3 regions of the Cobetia sp. UCD-24C genome follow, and region 3 is predicted to be linked to each of the others. Evidence: predicted binding sites of a transcription regulator. Region 3 holds the regulator's gene; each other region holds the start of a gene.
The links. Region 3 encodes LexA, which represses DNA repair genes until DNA is damaged. Its sites were predicted from a motif close to TACTGTNTANNTANACAGTA; they were not measured.

Region 1: a site for LexA is predicted at 2,483-2,502, ahead of ruvC (crossover junction endodeoxyribonuclease RuvC). Genes of this name have one in related genera too.
Region 2: a site for LexA is predicted at 3,506-3,525, ahead of AOG28_RS07780 (LexA family protein). Genes of this name have one in related genera too.

Annotation. Positions count from the first base shown of each region.
Region 1 covers NZ_LJTD01000008.1:189,194-194,532, reverse strand. Annotated here, with positions in the region: gene AOG28_RS12860 (FmdB family zinc ribbon protein) at 121-345, shown strand; gene aspS (aspartate--tRNA ligase) at 493-2,280, shown strand; gene ruvC (crossover junction endodeoxyribonuclease RuvC) at 2,561-3,139, shown strand; gene ruvA (Holliday junction branch migration protein RuvA) at 3,452-4,066, shown strand; gene ruvB (Holliday junction branch migration DNA helicase RuvB) at 4,307-5,339, shown strand, end outside.
Region 2 covers NZ_LJTD01000004.1:319,313-324,651, forward strand. Annotated here, with positions in the region: gene AOG28_RS07770 (DUF4041 domain-containing protein) at 1-1,549, shown strand, start outside; gene AOG28_RS07775 (Y-family DNA polymerase) at 1,742-3,016, opposite strand; gene AOG28_RS07780 (LexA family protein) at 3,025-3,486, opposite strand; gene AOG28_RS07785 (putative quinol monooxygenase) at 3,730-4,041, opposite strand; gene AOG28_RS07790 (CoA-acylating methylmalonate-semialdehyde dehydrogenase) at 4,275-5,339, opposite strand, start outside.
Region 3 covers NZ_LJTD01000001.1:224,658-229,996, reverse strand. Annotated here, with positions in the region: gene topA (type I DNA topoisomerase) at 1-648, shown strand, start outside; gene AOG28_RS00960 (DUF6586 family protein) at 648-1,127, shown strand; gene AOG28_RS00955 (hypothetical protein) at 1,380-1,619, shown strand; gene lexA (transcriptional repressor LexA) at 1,737-2,366, opposite strand; gene AOG28_RS00945 (TetR/AcrR family transcriptional regulator) at 2,961-3,638, shown strand; gene AOG28_RS00940 (L,D-transpeptidase family protein) at 3,638-4,180, shown strand; gene nagZ (beta-N-acetylhexosaminidase) at 4,440-5,339, shown strand, end outside.

The DNA.
Region 1 (5,339 bases), on a different contig from region 3:
GAAAGCTCTCATGTTGGGGCCGCAGGTGCGCTGAACGCAAGACGCGCCGCAAGGCATAACATTGTCATGGTTCACGGTGCTCAGACAGCCCCGTGACCAGTATTGTCAGGAAAGAAAACCATGCCGATCTATGAATACCACTGCAAGGCCTGTGGCCATCGGATGGACAAGTTGCAGAAGATCAGCGCTGCGCCGCTGACGGAGTGCCCGGAATGCAAGACGGACCAGCTCGAGAAGCTGGTCTCCGCCGCCGGGTTCCGTCTGGCAGGCAGTGGCTGGTACGAGACGGATTTCAAGTCCGGCAGCAAGAAGAATCTGGCCGGTGGTAGCGACAGCACCGCCTGACACAGCTGGGATAGTGCGTCAGGCATCAGCGTGATGAGGGTCAAGGGCGCCCAGCGGGTACCCTTGACCCTCATCGCCAACGGCAGGCCCTCTGAGACAGATGCGCATCAGCGCGTCGATCATGAATTTGAGCAACAAGGAATCAACATGCGCAGCCACTATTGCGGCAAACTGAACGAGACCCTGATCGATCAGGATGTCACTCTGTGCGGGTGGGTGCACCGCCGTCGCGACCACGGTGGCGTCATCTTCCTCGACATGCGCGACCGTGATGGCATCGCCCAGATCGTCGTCGATCCGGACACCGTCGATGCCTTCGCCACTGCCGACAAGGCGCGCAGCGAGTTCGTGCTGCGTATCAAGGGCCGTATCCGTCTGCGCCCGGAAGGCACCCAGAACCCGAACATGCCGACAGGCATGATCGAAGTGCTGGCCAAGGACGTCGAAGTGCTCAACACCGCACAGACGCCGCCGTTCCAGCTCGACGACCACAACAAGGTCGGTGAGGAAGTTCGCCTCAAGTATCGTTATGTCGACCTGCGTCGTCCCGACATGATCGAGAAGCTGCGTCTGCGCTCGCGCATCACTCACAGCGTGCGCGCCCAGCTCGAAGCCCTGGGCTTCCTCGACATCGAAACCCCGATCCTGACACGTGCCACGCCGGAAGGCGCACGTGACTATCTGGTGCCGAGCCGCACCTACGCCGGCAGCTTCTTCGCACTGCCGCAGTCTCCGCAGCTGTTCAAGCAGCTGCTGATGGTCGCCGGTGTCGATCGTTACTACCAGATCGCCAAATGCTTCCGTGATGAAGACCTGCGTGCTGACCGTCAGCCGGAGTTCACCCAGATCGACCTCGAAGCCAGCTTCGTCGACGAGCAGGACATCATGGGCATGACCGAGACCATGATCCGTGGCCTCTACAAGGAAGTGCTCGATGTCGAGCTGGGCGACTTCCCGACCATGCCGTACTCCGAGGCCATCAGCCGCTTCGGTTCCGACAAGCCGGACCTGCGCATCCCGTTGGAACTGGTCGATGTCGATGACCTGATGAGCGGCGTGGACTTCAAGGTCTTCTCCGGTCCGGCCAAGGACGACAAGGGCCGTGTCGCCGCACTGCGTGTCCCGGGCGGTGCCAGCCTGTCACGCAAGGAAATCGACGCCTACACCAAGTTCGTCGGCATCTACGGTGCCAAGGGCCTGGCGTGGATCAAGGTCAACGAACGTGCCAAGGGCATCGAGGGTCTGCAGTCGCCGATCGTCAAGTTCATGGAAGACGTCGTGGATGAAGTGCTGGACCGCTGTGGCGCCGTCGATGGCGACATCGTGTTCTTCGGCGCTGACAAGGCCAACATCGTGGCCGAGGCCATCGGTGCGCTGCGCGTCAAGCTGGGTGAAGACCTCAACCTCTACACCCGCGAGTGGGCACCGCTGTGGGTCGTCGACTTCCCGATGTTCGAAGCCGATGCCAACGGCCGCCTGAGCGCGTTGCACCACCCGTTCACCGCGCCGTCCTGCACGCCGGAAGAGCTCAAGGCCAACCCGGAAGCGGCACTGTCTCGCGCCTACGACATGGTCATCAACGGCACCGAGCTGGGTGGCGGCTCCATCCGTATCCACGATCAGGCCATGCAGCGTACCGTGTTCGAAGTGCTGGGCATCGGTGAAGAAGAAGCGGAAGAGAAGTTCGGCTTCCTCCTCGACGCCCTGAAGTTCGGCGCGCCGCCCCATGGTGGTCTGGCCTTCGGTCTCGACCGTCTGGTGATGCTGATGACCGGTGCCAAGACCATTCGTGAAGTGATTGCCTTCCCGAAAACCCAGAGCGCCGGCTGCATGATGACCGACGCCCCGGGCGTGGTCAGCGGTGAGCAGCTCAAGGAGCTGAACATCCGTCTGCGTCAGAAGGTCAAGGTCGAGGACGAAAGCGGTCAGGCCTGATTCAGCGGCGCATGACCGAGAGAGTGACTGGTGGGGCTGTCTGGACTGATTTGATCAGACAAGGGCGGTTCCGCGGTGGCAGGTTTGCCCCTTTGGCCTGGTAGGCAAAGGGGCGAGCAAGCCCGACAAGGCGGTGCGAGACTGTTTGCTGGCGTTCACGTCAGGCCATGACAGTGTCGCACCGCCTTTTTTGTGGCATGGTGGCTGGTTATATACACAGTAAGGGCGATGGCGCGATGACGACAGCGAAGACGCAAGGTGTGAGAAGCGAGGCGGCAGCATGATCATTCTTGGCATCGACCCGGGCTCACGTCTGACCGGGTATGGGGTATTGGATGCCTCTGCGGCTCAGCCTCGCTATGTGGACAGTGGCTGCATTCGCATGTCACAGGTCAGCCTGGATCAGCGCCTGGCGCAGATCTATGCCGGTATCAGCGAGGTGATCGCCCTGCATCGCCCCGCGGAATTCGCCATCGAGCAGGTCTTCATGTCCAAGAACGCCGATTCGGCGCTCAAGCTAGGCCAGGCGCGCGGGGCTGCCATCGTGTGTGCGGCCAATCACGGCTTGCCGGTGTTCGAATATGGGCCGCGGCAGATCAAGCAGGCCGTGACCGGTACCGGTGCCGCCGAGAAGTCCCAGGTGCAGCATATGGTCACGCATACGCTCAAGCTCTCCGCCACGCCGCAGGCCGATGCCGCCGATGCGCTGGCCATTGCCCTGACGCATTGTTTCGCGCGTCGACGCCTGACGCCCGGCAATGATCAGCTGGAAGCCTTGGGGTTGGGGAATACCAGTCGACGCAAGGGAACTCGCGTGCGACGTAGCAGCAGTTGGCGAGACTTCGAGCCCGACGCCTGACATGCCGCTGAGCGACAAATACGGTATTGTGCTCAATTAATAGCGATTTTTCAGTCACTTGTAGAGTGTCTGCCGAGCCTGACAGCAGCCGATTGCGTGATGCGCCAAGCCGCGTGGCATCAGGCTTCGTGCCATCACCCAAGGTATGACTGTCAGAAAGATGCGACAAATTCGTCGTGACACTGGGACATGCCGCCTACGCTTCATCTTTGGTAGGCTTGCCCGCATTGTAACAATCCGTGCAGAGAATCGGGTCTGCGAGCAGCACGATCCCACCGAACACGTTCTCTGCCGAGCAAGGACAGCCGCAACATGATTGGACGCCTGACCGGGACATTGCTGGAAAAACAACCGCCGCAGCTGGTGCTTGATGTACAGGGTGTCGGTTATGAACTGGAAGCTTCGATGAACACCCTGTTGGGCTTGCCGTCCGTGGGCGAACATTGCCAGCTCTACACCCACCTGGTGGTGCGCGAAGACGCGCAGTTGCTGTATGGCTTCGGCAAGGAGCCCGAGCGTCGTCTGTTCCGTGAATTGATCAAGATCTCCGGTGTCGGTCCGCGACTGGCGCTAGCGATTCTGTCGGGAATGGAGCAGTCCGATTTCATTCGCTGTGTTCACGATGAAGACAGCCGGGCGCTGACACGATTGCCGGGCGTCGGCAAGAAGACGGCGGATCGCCTGATCATCGAGATGCGTGATCGCCTCAAGCATTGGACGCTGCCGTCGGATGATGGGCTGGATGAAATGGCGCGTGCCTCCCAGCCGCAACCGCCGGTCACCCATCCTCTGGCGGATGCCGAAGCCGCGCTGGTATCTCTGGGCTACAAGCCTGTCGAGGCGGCCAAGATGCTCTCCGGGCTCGAGACCGGTGCCTCCACGGAAGCGCTCATCAAGGCGGCGCTGGCGCGCAAGATGGCCAGCTGAAGCCCCGCCAGGGCAGCAAACATGCGCCCTATAGTTTCCGTGAAGGAAACGGCGCATCGTGATTGGATTTATTGACTAGGGGTTGGCAGGTTACTGGGGTAGAAAGTGCGCGCTTGAACGCAGATGCGCTAGATCGTTGCACCGCCCTGGCAAACCTTGCCACCTGCCACTGACGCACGTTCATGGCCCATGACCCGCGTCATGTGCGTGACCTGCGTCATCAGGAGTTGAGCAAGCATCATGATGGAGTCGGACCGACTGATCTCCGCGGCGACGCATGATCCGGAAGAGCGGATCGATCGCGCCAACCGGCCACGCACGCTGAGTGACTACATCGGACAGCCCATCGTCCGCGAGCAGATGGAAATCTTCATCAGTGCCGCGCGAGGACGAGGCGATAGTCTGGATCACACCCTGGTCTTCGGCCCGCCCGGTCTCGGCAAGACGACGCTGGCGCATATCATCGCCAGCGAGATGAGTGTCGATATCAAGTCGACCTCCGGGCCGGTGCTGGAACGGGCAGGGGACCTGGCAGCGATGCTGACCAACCTGCAGGAAGGCGATGTCCTGTTCATCGACGAGATTCACCGCCTGTCACCGGCCGTCGAGGAAGTGCTCTATCCGGCGATGGAAGATTATCAGCTCGACATCATGATCGGTGAAGGCCCCGCGGCCCGCTCGATCAAGCTTGAGCTGCCACGATTCACCCTGGTGGGCGCGACGACGCGTGCAGGACTGCTGACGGCGCCGCTGCGCGATCGCTTCGGCATCGTCCAACGCCTCGAGTTCTACGATATCGAGTCACTCACCGACATCGTGGCGCGCAGTGCCAGGCTTTCCGGCATGGAAGTCGAGATGGAAGGGGCGCTGGAGATTGCGCGTCGCTCCCGCGGCACGCCGCGTATCGCCAATCGCCTGCTGCGCCGGGTGCGTGACTTCGCCGAAGTGCGCTCGGATGGTCGCTTGACGCTGGAAGTGGCCGACAAGGCGCTCAACATGCTCAATGTCGACAGCCACGGCCTGGATCACATGGACCGTCGACTGCTGCTGGCGATGATCGAGAAGTTCGATGGCGGGCCGGTCGGGGTCGATTCACTGGCGGCGGCCATCGGGGAAGAGCGCGATACCATCGAGGATGTGCTGGAGCCCTACCTGATTCAGCAGGGCTTCATGATGCGCACGGCGCGTGGGCGACTGGTCACGCGCTCGGCCTATCTGCACTTCGGGATCACCCCACGTGAAGAGCAGGCGCGCCTGGGACAGGAAGGAAATG
Region 2 (5,339 bases), on a different contig from region 3:
CGATAATGTCGGAATGATAATTGTTTTTCTGATTTTCTACGGGGTCCCCATAGGCTCCATTCTTGTCTATTCACGTGAGAAGCGCAAAAGGCTTGTAAAAGAGTTGGAGAACAAAGAACTTGCTATTCGCGTTGAGCATCATGAGAAGGCTATCGATTTGGAGGCCAAGCGAGCTGATCTGGATCGTAAAGCTGAAGAGTTTGGCTCTTTGGAAGATGCGATAGTGGGTTTGGATAAGCGTCGTGAAGCCTTGACGCTTGAGTTGACTAGTACGACCAGCCAGCTCGAGGAAGCGCAATCCGCTTTCAATATAATAGATCGTGAGACTTTAGATTTGCAGCGCCTCAAAAAAGACGCTGATGCTATTGCTGCTCAAAAAGAGCGTAATGTTCAAGAGATTGAAAGTCTTAAAGATAAGTTGATTGAGCATCGCATCAAGGAGACCGCGGGCCAACGCACCATGCGACAGGTGATGTCCAAGCTTGACCTCTATACGAGGCTGGAGGAGTTTGTCGATTATGGTCATTTTGAACTCCCCGAGTACCTGTATGAAACCAGCGAGCGTTTTGCAGCTGAGATCAAGCAAATACGTCAAGCTCAGAAGGCTATGATCAAGGATAAGACGGCGTTTATCCAATATGGAGATGTTGTCATTACGGGTGATGAACGCCTTGACAAGAAGATCATTGAAGGGCAAATGAAGCTTGTCATGCGTGCCTTTAATATTGAGGCAGATGTATTGATCGGCAAGGTTAGTCCTTCTAATTTCGAGCGAACATTGAGTCAGTTCGAAAAAATTGCGAGTGACCTTGAGAAGCTGGTTGCATCACTCCGTTGTGGGCTGAATACTGATTATGTCGCTCTCAAATACGAGGAATGTGGGGTTCAATATCAATACACGCTGAAGAAGAAAGAAGAGGTTGAAGAGCAGCGAATCATTCGTGAGCAAATGCGAGAAGAGGCCAGGGCTGAAAAGGAATACAGAACTGCTATCGAAGCTGCGCAGCGTGAGGAAGAGATGTATCAAGATATTCTTGCACGCGCCAAGAATGAGCTTGAGCAGGCGTCAGCAGAGGAGCGAGCATTGGCTGAAGCCAAAGTGGCTGATCTCGAGCAGCGTCTACAGGAAGCGGAAGCAGCCAAGGAACGTACCAAGAGTCTGGCAGAGCAGACACGTCGTGGTTACGTCTATATCATCAGTAATATTGGTTCTTTTGGCGAAAATGTCTACAAGATTGGTATGACTCGTCGCCTCGATCCTATGGATCGTGTGAAAGAGCTAGGTGATGCCAGCGTACCGTTCTCATTTGACGTTCATGCTTTGATCTTCTCAGATGATGCTCCGGCGATGGAAACAGCACTTCACCGTAAGTTTTCACATTATCGAGTGAATGCCGTGAATCTACGCAAAGAGTTCTTCCATGTTGAACTCTCTTCAATTCGAGAGGCGGTGATTGAAATAGGTCATGGTGATGCTGATTTCAAGACCACTATTACGGCTGAAGAATACTTTGAGTCTCAACGCTTGAGAGAGCAGGTCGCTGCTTAAGCTGGTATAACTTTTCAAGCAACTCCTAGATGCTAGCTTTACCCAAGCCCTCATGACCCTTGGCTATATCCAGACGGGTTATGGGGGCTATTGTTATTGAGCTTGTTCCTGGGCTGCCTCTTTGTACCTGGGTTTAGGCTCAGGCACTTCCATCGTTTCTGTTCCTGCAGTGGAGAAGTCAGTTCATATCCACTAACGCAACCGCTTCAATTCTTGCCAGTTGGTGGTGTAGCGGGCGCTGCGGTGGGCGCAGCGCAGTTGCCAGGCGGCGTCGGGGCGTGCGACGCCCAGACGCACGGTGCCGCGGCCCATCTTCTGATTCATGGCGTCCAGTGTCGCCATCAGCTGCTGACTGCGTTCACGCTTGGCGATATCCGCTTCGTCGTCGAGCAACGAGAGTTGCTCGCGTGGCTGGTCAATGAGGTCGAGCAGCATCACGCCAGCCTTCATGAAGCGATAGCCGCGCAGGTAGATATGCTCCAGCGCCTGTTGCGCGGCGGCGAGTATCTCGCGGCTGTCACTGGTGGGGGCGGGCAGCTCGACGATGGTGCTGGGTGAGTATTGCGGCAGGTCGGGTCGGTGGCGATTGCTCTTGAGGAAGACCAGCACGGCGCGTGTCAGGCTGCCTTGATGGCGCAGCTTCTCGGCACCGCGCTGGGCATGTTGGCGGATGGCATCCCTGAGTTCATTCAAGTCACCGGTCATGCGCCCGAAGGAGCGCGAGGTCATGATGCGCTGGCGGGCGTCATCGGCATCATTCATCTCGAAGCAGGGCGTGCCTTGCAGTTCGCGCGCGGTGCGTTCCAGTACCACGGAATACCGCTGGCCGATGGCACGCGGGTCGGCGCAGCGCAGGTCCCAGGCAGTGTGCAGGCCTTGCAGTGCCAGGCGTTCGACCAGTCGTCGACCCACGCCCCAGACATCGCCCAGTGGCGTATCGGTCAGCAGGCGCTGGGTGCCGACTTCATCGGGTTCCAGCACGCAGACACCGCCGAATTCCGGACGCTTCTTGGCAGCGCGATTGGCCAACTTGGCCAGCGTTCGAGTTGACGCGACCCCGACACATACGGGAATGCCGGTGAACTTGCGGACATTGCGGTGCAGAGTGCGGCTCAATGTCAGCATCGAGTTGCGATCAAAGCCATCGAAACGTACGAACATCTCATCGATGGAGTAGGGCTCGACCCCGGCGGAATATTCCTCCAGCACCTCACGCACGCGCGCCGACATGTCGCCATACAACTCATAGTTGGAGGAGAGCAGGTGAATGCGCCCCTCACGGACGAGTGGCTGTAGCTGGAAGGCGGGGGTGCCCATCTCCACGCCCAGCGCCTTGAGTTCGTTGGAACGCGCGATCACGCAGCCGTCATTGTTGGACATCACGCCGACAGGGCGGCCCTCCAGACGCGGGTCGAACACCCGCTCGCAGCTGGCGTAGAAGTTGTTGCAGTCGACCAGTCCGATCATCGGCGTCTTCATACCGCGTATTCGTGGATGACGGAGCGCACCACCCCCCAGACCTGGCATTCGAGGTCGAAGATCGCGACCGGCGGATACAGAGCATTGCCGGAGCTCAGATAGGGGCGCTGACCGATCAGCTCATAACGCTTGACCACCACCTCACCCTCGACCAGTGCCACCACGATATGCCCGGGACGGGCATCGATGGAGCGGTCTACCACCAGGGTGTCGCCCTCATAGATGCCGAAGCCTTCCATGCTGTCACCCGCCACCGTCATGAAGAAGGTCGCTGCCGGGCGCTTGATCAGCCGCTCGTTGAGGTCCAGCGTGCGCCCCGCGTAATCCTCGGCCGGCGAGGGGAAGCCGGAAATGCCAGCGCGCCCCGTGATGTGAGGGTGCGGCAGTGCACAGGGCTCCGGCGCTGGATGAGGGCGAGCCAGCGAGGCATGGGACGGTTGAGCGGCAGATACGGTCATGGGTGGGGTCTCCTTTCGATACTGTATTCATATACAGTATCGGCGCTGGGAAGCCCTCAGGCAACCGATAATCCCTGCGAGTGCTGCACATTCACGAGACGCAGATCAAATGAGGTGCACCTGTGTTCAATGGTGGACGGCAGGTAAAACTGCTAGCGGATATTGCTCAGCGGTATCTCACGAAAAAGCCCGACCTCCTGGAGGCCGGGCTTTTTTGGGTCTTCCCCAATGCTGTTCTGGCTATTAGCCCGCCGGGCTCAGGATGCGGATATCGCCATCGGCGATCCAGTCACCGGCGTTGTCGCGGAAGCGCTGCATGTGTTCGGTCTCACGGTGGGCCTGCAGCGCATCGTGGGATTCCCAGGCTTCCACCACGGTGATGGTGTCGGGGCGTGGGTCGTTGTCCTTGTCGGCGGCGCGTTCGGAGTCCAGGCACGGGTGGTAGGCGTGGCAGCCATCTTCCTCGCGCACGGTGGGCGCGACGGCGCAGAGTTCATTGAAGACATCCTGAACATGGCCTTCCTTGGCGGTAACGGTGGCGATTACCCAGATCATCTTGGCTCCTTGTGACGGTGCTGACCGCCGGTGTGGTCGGGATTCTCGTGATGAGATGTCCTGACTATGTGGAGCCGTTTCTGGCCACTGCAAGGGGCAGGGGCTGACTGCCGGCATGACCCTGCATGATGAGCACACGAAAGCGCCGGACAGCAGGGCTGTCCGGCGCAGTTGTTATCAGACGCAGTTGTTATCAGATGATGATCCGCGGATCAGAAAGCGAAGGCGATGGATCAGGACGGGAAGGCGAACTGGGCGCCTTCACGCAGACCGGCGGAAGGCCAGCGCTGGGTGATGGTCTTGCGGCGAGTGTAGAAGCGCACCGCATCCGGGCCGTAGGCGGACAGATCGCCGAACAGCGAGCGCTTCCAGCCACCGAAGCTGTGATAGGCGACCGGTACCGGCAGCGGCACGTTGATGCCGACCATGCCGACCTGGATGTGATCACTGAAGTAGCGGGCGGCTTCGCCATCGCGGGTATAGATGCAGGTGCCATTGCCGTATTCGTGATCATTGATCAGCTGCATGGCGGCTTCCATCGAATCGGCGCGCACGACCAGCAGCACCGGGCCGAAGATCTCTTCCTGGTAGCAGGTCATCTCCGGGGTGACGCCATCGATCAGGGTGCCGCCGACGAAGAAGCCGTTCTCGCCGCCTTCGACCTGCGGATTGCGGCCATCGACCACCACCGTCGCGCCTTGCTGCTCGGCGCTGTCGATGTAGCCGACCACCTTGTCGCGATGGGCCGCGGTGATCAGCGGGCCGAAATCATTGCCCTTGTCGCTGTAGATGCCGACCTTGAGGCCTTCCATCTGCTGCTTCATCTGCGCGATCAGCTTGTCGGCGGCGTCATCTCCCACGGCCACCGCGACGGACAGTGCCATGCAGCGCTCACCGGAGGAGCCGAAGGCGGCGCCATTCAGTGAGTTGGCCACGTATTCCATGTCGGCGTCCGGCATCACGATGGCGTGGTTCTTGGCGCCACCGAGGGCCTGACAGCGCTTGCCGTTGGCCGCGGCGCGGCTGTAGATGTATTCGGCGATCGGGGTGGAACCGACGAAGCTGACCGCCTGGATGCGCGGGTCGTCCAGCAGCGTATCGACGGCTTCCTTGTCGCCATTGACGACATTCATGACGCCGGCCGGCAGGCCAGCCTCCATCAGCAGCTCGGCGATGAACAGCGTGGAGGTCGGGTCGCGCTCGGAAGGCTTGAGGACGAAGGTATTGCCGCAGGCGATCGCCATTGGATACATCCACAGCGGCACCATGGCCGGGAAGTTGAACGGCGTGATGCCGGC
Region 3 (5,339 bases):
CGCGCCAAGCGTCGCTGCCCGATCTGCGCCACCGCGATGGACAGCTACCTGATCGACGAGCAGCGCAAGCTGCACGTCTGCGGCAATAGCCCGGACTGTGTCGGTCACGAGGTCGAGGAAGGTCAGTTCCGCATCAAGGGCTACGATGGCCCGGTGATCGAGTGCGACAAGTGCGGCTCCGACATGCAGCTCAAGACCGGGCGTTTCGGCAAGTACTTCGGCTGCACCAACGAGAATTGCAAGAACACCCGCAAGCTGCTCAAGTCCGGTGAAGTGGCGCCGCCGAAGATGGACCCGATTCCGATGCCGGAACTTGCCTGCGTCAAGGTCGAGGACCACTACGTGCTGCGCGATGGCGCCAGTGGCCTGTTCCTGGCGGCCAGTCAGTTCCCCAAGAATCGCGAGACGCGTCCGCCGCTGGTCAAGGAGCTCAAGGCGCATGCCGACGAGCTGCCGGAGAAGTATCACTTCATTCTCGAGGCCCCGGACCAGGACCCGGACGGACGTCCGGCGCAGATTCGCTTCTCGCGCAAGGTCAAGGCTCAATACGTCATGACCGATGAGGAAGGCAAGGCGACCGGTTGGAAGGCGACCTACGACAACGGCCGCTGGGTCGTCGAGGACAAGCGCAAGGGAGCCAAGAGCTGATGAGCCAGCGTGCCCGTACCAATCAGCTGCTGTATCAGGCCGAGTTGCTGCTGGCCCAGTCAGCAGCCTCTGGCGACGATGAGCATGCCGTGGCGCGTCGCATGGCCGGTGAAGAGGGCGCGCTCGCCCTGCTGGAGCTGGCGCTGGCGTCATTGCTGGAAGAATGTGCCGTGACGGCGCGCTGGCCAGAGGGTAGCTGGCGCGAGCGCCTGGCGCCGCCGCCGACGCCCATCGCCGAGGTCGAGCAGCTGCGCAGCCTGCTGGAGCGCCCCGACAGCTGGTTGTCTGAGCTGGTCGCGGATGTGACCCGCCTGCATGAAGAGGGCGGCGTCGCGCGTCGCGAGGAATCGCGTTCGCGGGGTGATGGTCTGATCATCGCGGCAGCCTCGAGCGCCTCGCTGGCCGAGCGTCTCAGCGCCGCCATCACGGCATTCAAGGCGCTGCTGCCGCAGCTGCGTGAGTCGAGTGTCGAGTGGTAGGTCAAGGCGCTGATCTGGTGCTGCACGCTGGTGATGACTGGCGCATGGCAATCGGGTGACGTTTCGCCTTCACGGGTGCTAGACTGATCGCATTGTGGCAAGCCCTGCATTCTCCGGTACGACCATGGCTCTGGCTGTGGTCGTACTTTTTTCTGCGTCGCTGATGGCAACGCGGTGCCGGGCTTGCCAGCCGTCGCGCTGACGATTACAACGACGCCGGTATCTCGCGAGATGCCGTGCAGGAGGAATGACGTGTCCGATCCCGCCGTACTTGAAATTGTGCAAATGGAAGATGGTGAAGTGATTCTGCGCGCCGCGGAAAGCGAAGGTGAGCCGCTGCTCAGCATTCGCATTTCGGACGAGGCCGCTGATCTGCTGCGTGACAATCGTTTCGAGGTCGCGCGTGAGATGATCGACCACGCCATCACCCGGACTCGCCTCTGGGATGGCGAAGAAGACGAAGACGAGCAGTCAGAAGGCATCGTGCACTGATTCATCGCTCGCGCTTCGCGCACAAAAAAACCCGCCTCGAGGCGGGTTTTTTTGTGCAATGCGTGCGGCTTTTCTGCTGCTCAGAACTCTGCGAGAAAAGCGCTACTGGTCAAGGTCTCAGTGCAGGCCACCATCGCGGATGACGCCCACCCCGAGACCCTCGATCTCCAGGCTGTCCGTGCGCAGGTCGACCTTGATCGGCGAGAAATCCTCGTTCTCGGCTTCCAGCCACACGTAATGTCCGTCACGGCGGAAGCGCTTGACGGTGACCTCATCCCCCAGACGTGCCACCACGATCTGGCCGTCACGCACGCTGCTGGTGCGGTGCACGGCCAGCAGGTCGCCTTCCAGAATTCCCACGTCCTTCATCGACACGCCGCGTACACGCAGCAGGTAGTCGGCAGCCGGCGAGAAGTAGTCGCTCGGTAGCGGACAATGACGGTCGATATGCTCGCTGGCAAGAATCGGGCTGCCGGCGGCCACTTCCCCGATCACCGGCAGGCCATCGTTGGCGCTGTCGTCGACGTCAGCCAGCGACGGCACGCGAATGCCGCGTGAGGTGCCCGGCACCATCTCGATGGCGCCCTTGCGCTTGAGGGCACGCAGATGCTCCTCGGCGGCATTCGGCGAGCGGAAGCCCAGCGCCTGGGCGATTTCGGCCCGCGTCGGCGGGTAGCCAGAGGACTTGATGGTCTTGATGATGAAGTCGAAGACATCCTGCTGGCGCGGAGTAAGCGGCTGGGTCATGGCATTGCCTTTGGCCTGGGCGGCATCTTGAGCTGACGGCACGGGGTGTGCATCCATACAACTGTCATTGTATCCAGTCATGGCGGTCATGCAAGGCATCGTGGCTTGCGTGGTGGCCCCAAAGGGCAGGTAGTCGCCGGCTTATCGCTGCCTGGCGACTTTTCGTGCCGATATCCGAGGCATTCTTTCTTGAAGGGAATGTCTGGAAGTGAATGCCTGGAGATGAATGTCTGGAGATGAATGTCTGGAGATGAATGTCGGGAGATGAATGTCTGGAGATGAACCCGGCCTGGCTCTGGCGGGGTGGTCAGTCACCGAGCATGACGAGCCCTTGAATCGGGATGGTCAGCGCTGAGGGAATATCAGGCTTGGCTAAACCTCTGGCGTTTGAAACGCGAGAGAATTGTCAGTCATGGCATGGCGCGCTAGAATCAAAGTGTTTCAAACGAATGTTCGCCGATGGTAGTACTCACGGGTGTCATGATCGAACGCGCCTTGCGGTGAACCTGCACCACCTCATGAGAGAGTCGCCGCGCGGGGCTTGCGCCGTGACCTACGACTCCAGTCCTTTTCTACCTGACAAGGGTTCCGCCCATGGCCCAGACCGATACCGTTACCCGCATCCTCGATACTGCCGAGGTGCTGTTCGCCGAGCGCGGCTTCGCCGAGACCTCACTGCGCAACATCACCAGCAAGGCCAAGGTCAATCTGGCGGCGGTGAACTACCACTTCGGCTCCAAGAAATCGCTGATCCAGGCGGTCTTCGCACGCTATCTCGACCCGTTCAGTGAACGTTTCCACGCGGCACTCGACAGCGTCGAGCAGCAATACGCCGGGCGACAGGTGCCGCTGGAGGTCCTGCTGGAGGTGATGGCGCGTACCGTGCTGGAGGTGCCGGCCGAGCGCAACAGCCTGCGTACCTTCATGCGCCTGCTCGGGCTGGCCTATACCCAGGGGCAGGGCCACATGCGACGCTATATCCGCGAGCATTACGGCACGGTCTTCAGCCGCTTCGCCGAGCTTCTGAAGCTGGCGACGCCTGATCTGCCGGACAACGAGCGCTTCTGGCGTCTGCACTTCATGCTCGGCAGCGTGATCTTCACCTTCTCGGGCCTGGATGCGCTGCGCGATATCGAGGAGGCCGAGTACGGCCATCACACCACGGTGCGCGAGCTGATCCAGCACATGCGGCCGGTGGTGGTCGCGGCGATGGCAGCGCCGTTGCCGGCCTCGCTCGGAGATGGTGAGGCGGTCACCCAGGCGGCCAGCTGATGGCCTGCTGGGTAGCGGTGGATCTCTCGCGCCAAAGCCTTGAGATACGCAATGACATGCCGAGTGGCAGTCGTGATGCGCCGCCCCCCGCGGCTGACCCTGAGGCGCTGGTGCACGCCTGCGCGATCTCCAGCGGCCTCAACGGTATCGGCGAGCTCGACGGCAGCGGTTGCACGCCAACCGGCTGGCATGTGATTCGTGCCGCCATCGGAGCGGGCAATCCGCGTGGCGCCGTCTATCGCGGACGGCGCTTCACGGGCGAGGTGTTCACGCCCGAGCTTGCCTTAGAGCATCCTGAGCGTGACTGGATCCTGACGCGCATTCTGTGGCTCAGCGGCCGCGAGCCCGGCGTCAATCGTGGTCGCAATGCCCGCGGCGATCGGGTCGATAGCCTGCGTCGCTACATCTATTTTCATGGCACGCCCAGCACGGAGCCCATGGGGGTAGCGGCGTCCCACGGCTGCATTCGCTTGCGTGATGACGACCTGCTGCGACTCTTTGCCGAGGCTGTGCCCGGAACCCCGGTACTGCTGCATGCCTGAGGGCGTTGGTGCCCGAGTCTGATACCCTCCATGAGCTGTCACCGGAATCTGCGTGACAGCCCCTTGCCGGGGCGCAGCTGGCCGCGACTGTTCGATAGGGGTTCAGTCGGCTAGAATTGCGCCTTTCCTCGCGCTGGCAGCCTGATTCATCACGTTTCTTCCAGGCTGCCGAGCCCCGTAAAAGACATGAAGTCCTGGCGGTCGTGATTCCTCTCTTCACGGGACATCACTGCCGCAGGCCATGGACAGGAAGGATGACATGACACAGCCACTGGGCTCCGTAATGGTCGATGTTGCGGGGCTGACCCTCGCCCGCGACGAACGTGAACTGCTGGCACGCCCTGCCGTCGGGGGCGTCATCCTGTTTGCGCGCAATTGCGCCTCTCCCGAGCAGGTGCTGGAGCTGAGCCGCGAGATTCGCAGCGTCAATCCGCACCTGTTGATCGCCATCGATCAGGAAGGCGGGCGCGTCCAGCGTCTGCGCGAGGGTGTGACACGCCTGCCATCGATGCGCAGCCTGGCGCAGTGCTGTCTCGGGCGTGACTGTGAGGGTTGCGGTGAAGACGCCCAGGCCGCAGGCCTGGGTCTGGCACGCGATGCCGGCTGGCTGCTGGGCATGGAAATGGCAGCCATCGGCTGTGATATCACCTTTGCGCCGGTACTGGATATCGATGTGGCGGGCTCGACCATCATTGGCGATCGCAGCTTCGGCGCCACGCCGGAAGACGTCATCGCGGTGGGCGGCGCCTTCATCGACGGGCTGCAGGAGGCGGGCATGTCCGCCGTCGGCAAGCACTACCCGGGGCATGGTGGCATCTCGGCAGATACCCATCTGGAGCGCGTGGTCGATCCGCGGCCGTTCCGTGAGCTGCGCGAGCATGACCTCAAGCCCTTCGCGGCCCTCGCCGAGCGCCTGGGCGGCGTGATGCCGGCGCATGTGATCTATCCGGATTTCGATGCACGTCCCGCGGGCTTCTCGCCCAGCTGGTTGGGCCTGCTGCGCGAAGAGTTCGGCTTCAAGGGCGCCATCTTCTCCGATGATCTCGGCATGGCGGCGGCCGTCGCGGAAGGCGGCCCGGCAGAGCGTGCGCGCCTGGCGCTGGACGCCGGCTGTGACATGGCGCTGGTCTGCAATGACCCGGCCGCCGCGCGCGAAGTG